2 regions of the Nonomuraea sp. 3N208 genome follow, and region 1 is predicted to be linked to the other one. Evidence: riboswitches for the same ligand, from Rfam matches in the RefSeq annotation. Region 1 holds a riboswitch; the other holds the start of a gene.
What was found. A riboswitch is a leader RNA that binds a small molecule or an ion and turns the genes downstream of it on or off. The one in region 1 is predicted to bind cobalamin.

Region 2: it holds a riboswitch for cobalamin, as region 1 does, so the genes downstream of both, ACTWPT_RS22765 (ribonucleoside-diphosphate reductase subunit alpha) here and cobN (cobaltochelatase subunit CobN) in region 1, are expected to answer to the same signal.

Annotation. Positions count from the first base shown of each region.
Region 1 is NZ_JBQQBR010000026.1:53,429-58,371, forward strand. It holds gene ACTWPT_RS34665 (cobalt-precorrin-6A reductase) at 1-165, shown strand, start outside; gene cobJ (precorrin-3B C(17)-methyltransferase) at 156-1,634, opposite strand; gene ACTWPT_RS34675 (precorrin-8X methylmutase) at 1,640-2,260, opposite strand; gene cobG (precorrin-3B synthase) at 2,260-3,561, opposite strand; cobalamin riboswitch at 3,574-3,779, shown strand; gene cobN (cobaltochelatase subunit CobN) at 3,811-4,943, shown strand, end outside.
Region 2 is NZ_JBQQBR010000014.1:199,335-204,277, reverse strand. It holds gene ACTWPT_RS22770 (ribonucleotide-diphosphate reductase subunit beta) at 1-912, opposite strand, end outside; gene ACTWPT_RS22765 (ribonucleoside-diphosphate reductase subunit alpha) at 1,142-3,298, opposite strand; cobalamin riboswitch at 3,386-3,581, opposite strand; gene ACTWPT_RS22760 (tripartite tricarboxylate transporter substrate-binding protein) at 3,586-4,533, opposite strand; gene ACTWPT_RS22755 (SAM-dependent methyltransferase) at 4,674-4,943, opposite strand, start outside.

The sequences.
Region 1 (4,943 bases):
GACGTGCTGGTCACCAAGGACAGCGGCGGGCCGATGACCACCGCCAAGCTCGTGGCGGCCCGCGCGCTCGGCCTGCCGGTGATCATGGTGGACCGGCCGCCGCCGCCCGCCGGCGTCCGGTTGGTGGAGACGGCCGGGGAGGCGGCGGCCTGGGCTCAGGGGTAGCGGCGCGGGGTGTAGACGACTCCGCGATCGGTGATCCGGGTCGTCGAGGAGCCGACGATCAGCAGGCAGCGCATGTCCACCTGCGCGGGGTCGAGCTCGCCGAGCGTGGTGACGGTGACGCTCTCCTGCTCGCCGCCGACGTTCCGGCCGATCACCACGGGAGTGGTGGCGTCGCGATGCTCCAGCAGCAGGTCACGGGCGGCGGCGACCTGCCAGGTGCGGCTGCGCGAGGCCGGGTTGTAGATCGCCAGCACCAGGTCGGCCCGGGCGGCGGCGGTCAGCCGGTCGGCCACCACCTCCCACGGTTTGAGCAGGTCCGATAGCGACAGCACGCAGTAGTCGTGGCCCAGCGGAGCGCCGACCCGGCTGGCCACCGCCTGGGCGGCGGTCAGCCCGGGGACGATCCGGACCGGCACGTCAGGGAAGTCGGCCGCCGCCTCCAGCACGGCGCTGGCCATGGCGAACACGCCCGGGTCGCCGGAGGACACCACGGCCACCCGCGCTCCGTCGCGGGCCAGCTCCAGGGCATGCCTGGCACGCTCGGCCTCGACCCGGTTGTCGGTGCGGTGGCGGCTCTGGCGCGGGTTCGGGGCGACCCGGTCCACGTACGGGCCGTACCCGACGAGGTCGGTCGCCGCCGCCAGCGCCTCCTGGGCCTCGGGCGTGAGCCACGGCCGCCCGGCGGGCCCGAGGCCCACCACGACCACCTCGCCCCGAGCTTCGGCCGCGGGGGATTCGGGGACGAACGTCCGCTCGGCGGGGCTGGCGAGCAGGGCCAGCGAGAAGTACGGCACCCCGTCGGCGTCCACGTCCTTGAGCGGCGCGACCCGCTCGGTGCCCATCGTGGCGCGCTCGACGTACCAGGCGTCGTCCAGTCGTCCCGCCTCGGCCAGGGCGTCGCGGACCTTCTCGAACGTCCGGCCCAGCTTGAGCACCGCCGCCGAGTCGGTGCCGCGCAGCCTGTCCGCCAGCACCTCGGCGGGCAGCGTCCCGGGCAGCACGGTCAGCACCTCGTCCCGTTCCACCAGCGGCCGGCCCAGCACGGCCGAGGCGGCGCTGACGGAGGTGACGCCGGGCACGACCTCGGTCGGATAGCGGTGGGCGAGCCGCTTGTGCATGTGCATGTAGGAGCCGTAGAAGAGCGGGTCGCCCTCACTCAGCACGACCACGGTCCGGCCCGCGTCCAGGTGGGCGGCCAGCCGCTCGGCGCAGTCGGCGTAGAAGTCGTCGAGCGCGCCCTGGTATCCGCCGGGATGGTCGGTGGTCTCCGTGGTCAGCGGGTAGAGCAGCAGCTCCTCGATCTGGCCGTCCTTCATGTACGGCAGCGCGATGGAGCGGGCGATGCTGCGGCCGTGCCTGGCGGCGTGGTAGGCGATCACGTCGGCCTCGCCGATCAGCCGGGCCGTCTTGACCGTGACCAGCTCCGGGTCCCCGGGGCCGAGCCCGACGCCGTACAGCCGTCCCGTCATCGCCATCACTCCGTCTCGTTCGCGATGGCGTTGACCGCCGCCGCCGTCATCGCACTGCCGCCGCGCCGGCCGTGCACCACCAGGTACTCCAGTTCGCTGTCCGCCAGCGCCCGCTTCGACTCGGCCGCGCCGATGAACCCCACCGGGATCCCGAGCACGGCAGCGGGGGTTCCCGCGCCCTCGGCGACGAGTTCGAGCAGCCGGAACAGCGCGGTCGGCGCATTGCCGATCGCCACGACCGCGCCGTCGAGGCGGCCACGCCACAGCTCCAGCGCGGCGGCGCTCCGCGTGGTGCCGAGCCGTTCGGCCAGTTCCGGCACGCCGGGGTCGCCCAGCGTGCACACCACCTCGTTGCCGGCGGGCAGCCTGCGCCTGGTCACGCCGGAGGCGACCATCTGCGCGTCGCACAGCACGGGCGCACCCTGGCGCAGCGCCTCGCGGGCCCGGCCGACCACCTGTGGCGACCAGTCCAGGTCGGCCACGAGGTCGGTCATGCCGCAGGCGTGGATCATCCGCACCGCCACCTGCGCCACTTCGGGCGGCATCCCGGAGAGGTCGGTCTCGGCACGGATGGTCGCGAACGAACGCCGGTAGATCTCCGCGCCGTCGCGGATGTAGTCGCTCACTACTGCCTTTCCTGGTATCCGTCGTCGGTGGCGATCATCTGGACGACCCGGCCGCGCGGCAGTCCGCAGCGCCGCTCGCAACCGGACCAGTGCACGGGCATCGCCGGAGTACCGTCCAGGGTCGCCACCCAGCGCCGCGCGTCCTCCTGAACGTCGGCCAGCGACTTGGCACAGCCCGGGCGGCCGGTGCAGGCGCTCACGCCGGCCCAGGGCGACGCCGGGTCGGTCACCAGCCCGGCCGCCTCCAGGACCCGCGTCGCCCGGTCCGCGGCGGCGCGCTCCAGGTCGAGAAGGACGACGGTCCGCCACGGCGTGAGCCGCACCGGAACCGCCCCACCGGTGGTGCCCTCCGCACCGGCAGCGTCGTTCACCTCGGCGGCTTCGGCGATGGCGCGCGCCTGGGCGGCGGACAGCCGTCCGAGCGGCACCACGGCCGCCAGCGCCACCCGCCCGTCCCGCTGCTCGACGCGCCCCGCGCGCTGCGAGGACGCCGAGGCGACCGAGGCAACCGCGGCGACCGGGGTGACCGGGGCGACCGTGGTGACCACGGCGTCCGAGTCGACCGTGGCGTCCGAGGCGGTCCCGGCGGCCGACGCGGCCCCGGAGTCCGAGTTCGACCGGGATAGCGGACGGGGTGTGGCGCGGAGGCGGGCGGCGATGCGGGCGGGCCCGTTCGCCAGCTCCGCGATCCGCCACGCGGCCTGGTCCCCTCCGGAGGTCTCACGCTCGTCGAGGAACGCCTCGGCGGCGGCGATCATGCGTTCGGCGGCCGTGTCCGGGCTCGCGGCGAGTCCCGCATCCACGCCCGCCAGCAGCAGCCGCCCGTCGAAGAACGTGACGTCGGCGCCGAGCGCGAGCATGTCGCCGGTGCCGTCGTCCACCGCGAACAGGAACCGCCCCGGCAGCCCGGCCAGGCGCGGTCGCGCGCACAGCGCCCGGTCCAGCGCGTCCACCAGCGGCTGCGGGTCCAGGAATCCGGTGCGGCCGCCGAGCGGCGAGGCCACGATGTTGCGCACCCGCTCGTGCGCCGCCGACGGCAGCAGCCCGGCGGCGGCGATCCGCTCGGCGAAGGCGGCGGGCGAGCGCAGACCACGCACCTGGACGTTCGCCCGGGAGGTCAGCTCGATCACGCCCGAGCCGAGGTCCTCCGCGCAGCCGGCCAGCTCGCGGAGCCGGCCGGGCGAGATGGCGCCGCCCGGCAGACGGACCCTGGCCAAGGGCCCGTCGGCGGCCTCGTGCACCTGTAGCGCTCCCGGACAGGCGTCAGGGCGCAAACGTCCGGAAAAGTCGGCTATGGACACGATCAGGATGGTAACGCCACTTCTGGCAACGGTCTTCCTGCCGTAGGCTCCTGCGTAGGCGATGGCAAGGGAGGAAGCCGGTGCGAATCCGGCGCGGTCCCGCCACTGTGACCGGGGAGCGAACCCCACCGAAGGCCACTGCCCGGCGACGGGTGGGAAGGCCGGGGTGAGCGTCGATCCGGGAGCCAGGAGACTCCAGCCGTCGCGACACCCACGACCGGGGCGAGGACCCCGAGGGAGGATTGCGCTGTGCCTGGCGACAGCCGTACCGTCCTGCTGCTTTCCACCTCCGACACCGACCTGCTGAGTGCTCGCGCGAGCGGTGCCGCCTACCGCTTGGGGAACCCGGCCCGGCTGGTGGCCGAGGACCTGCCTGCCCTGCTGGAGGACGTCGACCTGGTCGTGGTACGCCTGCTCGGCGGCCGGCGCGCCTGGGAGGAGGGCCTGGACGCGCTGCTGGCCGGGCCGCGCCCGGTGGTGGTGCTGGGCGGTGAGCAGGCGCCGGACGCCGAGCTGATGGAGCTGTCCACGGTCAGTGGCGGCGTCTGCGCCGAGGCCCACGCCTACCTGGCCCATGGCGGGCAGACCAACCTGGGGGAGCTGCACGCGTTCCTGTCGGACACGGTGTTGCTGACCGGACGCGGATTCGCGCCCCCGGAGCCCACGCCCTCCTGGGGGCTGCTGGAGCGCGACGCGCGTTCCGGGCGGGGGCCTGTGATCGGTGTGCTGTACTACCGGGCGCATCACATGGCGGGCAACACCGGGTTCGTGGAGACGCTCTGCGCGGCGGTCGAGGAGGCGGGCGGGCAGGCGCTGCCGGTTTTCTGCTCCTCACTGCGTACCGCCGAGCCCGAGCTGTTCGACACCCTGCGGGCCGCCGACGCGCTGGTGGTGACCGTGCTGGCGGCGGGCGGCTCGCGCCCCGCCGCGGCGAGCGCGGGCGGCGACGACGAGGCGTGGGACGTGGGCGCGCTGGCCGCCCTGGACGTGCCGATCCTGCAGGGGCTCTGCCTGACCACCAGCAGGCAAGCGTGGGAGGAGAACGACGACGGCCTGTCGCCGCTGGACGCGGCCTCGCAGGTGGCCATCCCGGAGTTCGACGGCCGGATCATCACGGTGCCGTTCTCGTTCAAGGAGATCGACCCCGACGGGCTGACCGTCTACGTCGCCGACGACGAGCGGGCCGCCCGGGTGGCGGGCATCGCGGTGCGGCACGGGCTGCTCAGGCACACCCCGCCCGCCGAGCGCCGCCTGGTGGTGATGTTGTCGGCGTACCCGACCAAGCACTCCCGGGTGGGGAACGCGGTCGGCCTGGACACCCCGGCCAGCACGGTCAGGCTGCTGGCCAGGCTCGCCGAAGCGGGCTACGACCTGGGCGAGGG
Region 2 (4,943 bases), on a different contig from region 1:
GTAAGCGGAGACGCGCCGTTCGAAGAAGTTGGCCAGTTCCTGGACGTCCTGGAGCTCCATGAACGCGAAGGGGTTGGCGGAGCCGTAATGGCGGGGCATGCCGAGCCTGGCCAGGCGCTGGTCAGCGACGTACTCGAGGTATTGGCGCATCTGGTCCACGCTCATGCCGGCCATGCCGTCACCGCACAGGTCCTCGGCGAAGGCCAGTTCGACGGTCACGGCCTCCTCCAGCATGGCGGTGACCTGCTTGCCCAGTTCGTCGTCGAACAACGACGGTTCCTCGGCCCGGACCGTGTCCACCACGCTGAAGGCGAACTCCATGTGCATGGACTCGTCCCTGAACACCCAGTTCGTACCGGTGGCCAGGCCGCCGAGCAGGCCGCGAGAGCGGAACCAATACACGTAGGCGAAGGCACCGTAGAAGAACAGGCCCTCGATGCAGGCGGCGAAGCAGATGACGTTGAGGAGGAATTGGCGGCGCTCGGCAGCGGTTTCCAGGCGGTCCAGACCGTTGATCGAGTCGATCCACTTGAAGCAGAATTCCGCCTTGTCGCGAATCGAGGGGATGTGCTCGATGGCGGCGAACGCCTTCACCCGCTCATCAAGGTCGGGGAGGTAAGTGTCGAGCAGCGTCAGGTAGAACTGCACGTGGACGGCCTCCTCGAACAGCTGCCTGCTCAAATACAGGCGCGCTTCGGGGGCGTTGACGTGCTGGTAGAGGTTGAGCACCAGGTTGTTGGCCACGATCGAATCGCCGGTGGCGAAGAACGCGACCAGGCGGTTGATGAGGTGCCGCTCCTGCGGCGTCATCTTCGTCAGGTCGGCGAGATCGGAGTGCAGTTCCACCTCCTCGACCGTCCACGTGTTCCGGATGGCGGCGCGGTAACGCTCGTAGAAGTCCGGATAGCGCATCGGTCGGAGTGTGAGGTCCATTCCGGGGTCGAGCAGCAACGCTTTCTCCTCAATAACATCTACTTCTGTCTTTTACGGTCGCCCAGCGTCACCGCACGCGCCGCACAAGGCTGGGGTCTGTCATGGCCGGTCGTGAAGGCTCACGGGGTACGCGCCGTTACGAGCGCGTCGTTGGCCGTGTTCTTCGGTGAAGCGGTCACTTGGGTCACTGGGTCACTGGGTCACTGGGTTACTGGCAGGCTTCGCAGACCTCTGGGTTCTCCAGTGAGCAGGCGACGGCCTCCTGCTCGGGCGCGGCCACCGTGGTCTGGGCGATACGGGTCGCGGGGCGTGAGCGCAGGTAATAGGTGGTCTTCAGGCCCTTTTTCCAGGCGTAGGCGTACATCGAGGAGAGCTTGCCGATCGTCGGGCTGGCCATGAAGAGGTTCAGCGACTGCGACTGGTCGATGTACGGCTGCCGCGCCGCTGCCAGGTCGATCAGCGCCTTCTGCGGCAGCTCCCAGGCAGTCCGGTAGAGCGCCTTGAGGTCGCCGGGGATGCCGGGGACGTCCTGGATCGAGCCGTCGGCGCGCTTGATCGCGTCCCGCATCTGCTGCGTCCACAGCCCGCGTGCCTGCAGGTCGGCCACCAGGTAGCGGTTGACCTGGAGGAACTCTCCGGACAGGGTCTCACGCTTGAACACGTTGGACACCTGCGGCTCGATGCACTCGTAGCAGCCGGCGATGGAGGCGATCGTGGCGGTCGGCGCGATGGCGATCATGAGGGAGTTACGGAGACCGTTGATCGCGATCTTCTCGCGCAACGCGTCCCAGGGTGGCGTGCTCCCCACGTAATGGTCCGGGTGCAGGACTCCCCCGGCCGCCCGGGTGTCGGCGTACGACGGATGCCTGCCGCGCTCGGCGGCCAGATCGGCCGAGGTGTCGTACGCGGCCAGCGCGATCTCCTCGGCGATCCGCGTGGACAGCGCCAGGGCCTGCGGCGAGTCGAACGGCAGCCGCAGCGTGAAGAACACGTCGGCCAGCCCCATCACGCCGAGCCCGATCGGCCGCCACCGCTTGTTGGCCGCCTCGGCCTCAGGCGTCGGGTAGAAGCCCAGGTCGATGGTGCGGTCCAGGAAGCGGACCGCGGTGCGGACAGTGCGGCGCAGCCGCTCCCAGTCCATGTCGCCGCCCGCGAGGTGTGCCGCCAGGTTGACCGAGCCGAGGTTGCAGACCGCGGTCTCGGCGTCGTTGGTGACCTCGAGGATCTCGGTGCACAGGTTGGACAGGTGGATGACGTTCTCGGGGCGGGCGGTCTGGTTGGAGGCGCGGTTGGCGGCGTCCTTGAACGTCATCCAGCCGTTGCCGGTCTGGGCGAGGGTCCGCATCATGCGGCCGTACAAGGTGCGGGCGGGGAGCTGCCGGACATAGCGCCCGGCGGCCTCGTACGTGCGGTACGCGGCCGTGAACGGCTCGCCGTACAAATCCGTGAGGTCGGGCACCTCCTTCGGGTCGAACAGCGACCAGACCTCATCCGCCTCCACCCGGCGCATGAACTCGTCGGGCACCCAGTTGGCCAGGTTGAGGTTGTGCGTGCGACGCGCGTCCTCGCCGGTGTTGTCGCGCAGCTCCAGGAACTCCTCGATATCGGCGTGCCAGGTTTCCAGGTAGACGCAGGCCGCGCCCTTGCGCCGGCCGCCCTGGTTGACCGCCGCGACCGAGGAGTCGAGGGTACGCAGCCACGGGACGATGCCGTTGGAGTGGCCGTTGGTGCCCCGGATCAGGGAGCCGCGCGAGCGCACCCGAGTCCAGGAGATGCCGATGCCGCCGGCGTACTTGGACAACCGCGCCACCTGGCCGTACCTGTCGTAGATCGATTCCAGCTCGTCGCGCGGCGAGTCGAGCAGGAAGCACGATGACAGCTGCGGCCGGCGGGCGCCGGAGTTGAACAGCGTGGGAGAGCTGGGCAGGTAGGACAGCGTGGACATCAGGGCGTAGAGCTCGGCGGCCTCCTCGACCGTCTCCGACAACCCGCAGGCCACGCGCAGGAAGAAGTGCTGCGGCCGCTCCAGCACGGCCCGTGTCTCGGGGTGGCGCATCAGGTACCGGTCGTAGACGGTCCGCAGGCCGAAGTACTCGAACCGGCCGTCGGCCGCCTCCGAGACCAGCGCGTCCAGCTCGGCGGCGTGCGCGGCAACGAACGCGGCCAGCCCGTCCTGGATGAGGCCGGCCGCGTGGGTGGCGGCGATGGACTCGGAGAACGTCCGCACCCCGTGGCCGGCCGCCTCGTCGGCGATCTCCTCGGCCAGCAGCCTGGCGGCGACTCGGGAGTTGGCCGGGTCGGTGATCACCCGGGCCGCGGCCTCCTCGATGGCCAGCCGGCGGTCGATCTCAATGACCTGCGTCACGTGCTCTCTCCTCGCGAGCTCATCCCCGTGAGAGCGCGCGAGAGCACGGCGGGTCCCCGTAGCTCCGCGGCCCTCCCTCGAGGCCATGGACACTGCACAACGCTGGCAGGTCTTCGGGCTCGCGGGCGCGCTCAATGGCTCCTACTGGCCGTCGCTTCCCAGATCGCTCCAGTGCTCATGACGGCGGTCGTTCCCGCTCACCGCTGCGGGGCAGCCCCGGAATCGCACCGGGTTCCCTTTTGCTCCGCCTCCGGAGAGGCGAACCAGCGACGATCAGGATCCTACATCTAGTGGCCGTTCCCGCAACTACCCCAGCATGTTGTGGCTTTGGTCGCGTCCACCAATCCGAGATCCCGCAGGACGGCGCGGGTGCGCTCCACCTCGGAGCCGAGCCATCGCGTGAAGTCGTCGCCGCTGAGCGGGATCGAGATCCAGCCGGCCGCCCGGCAGGCGGCCTGCCAGCCGGGCGAGCCGGTGACGTCCTCGCACATACGGATGGCCGATTCGCGGCTCTCGTCCGGCATGTCGTCGGGCCCGAAGGCGGCTGTCCAGTCGGCGAAGTCCACGCGGACGCCGGACTCCAGCAACGTCGGCACATCGAGATCGGGCATCCGGACGGCGGAGGAGACGGTAAGCGCCCGCACCCGGCCCTTGGCGATGCTCGTACGCCAGTCCGCGAGCGTCCCCGCGGCGGCCACGGCCTTGCCGGACAGCAGCGCGACCCCGGCCTCCTGGCAGCTGGGGTAGCCGGTGTAGTCGACCTGCCTGGTGTCCGCCCCGAGCCCCTTGGCGATCAGGCCGAACAGCAGGTGGTCGGGCGCCCCCTGCGGCCCGCCCGCCAGCAACGTCTGCCCCGGCTGGGCGAGTAGGTGAGCGCCGAAGTCGGCGAAGTCCTTGAAGCGGGAGTTCGCGGGCACGACCACGACCTCCACGTCGCCGGCGAGCCTGGACAGCGGGGTGGCGGTGTGGAGCAGTGCCTTGCTGCTGTTCAGCTCGGCGTCGGCCAGCGCGGGCAGGCCGGTCAGGGTGATCCTCGTGCCGGCGCCGGTCTCGTACCCGGAGGTGCGGGCCGCGCCCGCGAACGCCTGTCCGACCCGGTCCCAGCGGCGCCCGCCAGGATTGATCGAGAACTCGGTCCGCCGGCCCGCCGCGCCGCGGGTGACGTGCTCGGTCCCGCAGCCGGCCGCGATCGCGGCCACGCCCAGCCCCCATGCGAAGAACCGCCGACGGCGCATGTGCCTCTCCTTCGCCTGCCCCTCCTTACCCTAAGTTATTCACCCATTACAGAGAGATGCACACGTAGGTGTTGAGATCACGCCGAAGACAGATCGCGAAATAGCGGGATTCATTCGGTCAAATAGCTACTTTTTCGCTGCTACTTTTTCGCCACGCCCGCCATCAGTGACGACGGCAACGACCAGTCCCCCACCAGTTTGGGCCGGTCAGGACGCCAGTCGACGGCTTGCACCAGCCCCGGCGGCTCCAGCACGAAGTCGCCGAAGAACGCACGGATCTCGGCAGGCGTACGATCGCCGCCGCTCGCCGCCGAGCCCTGCAGCCGCTCCTCCTCCAGCCGCCCTCGGGTGGTGGCGTGGGTGATCACCAGATAGCTGCCGGGGGGCATCCGCTCGCGCAGCGCGGCCAC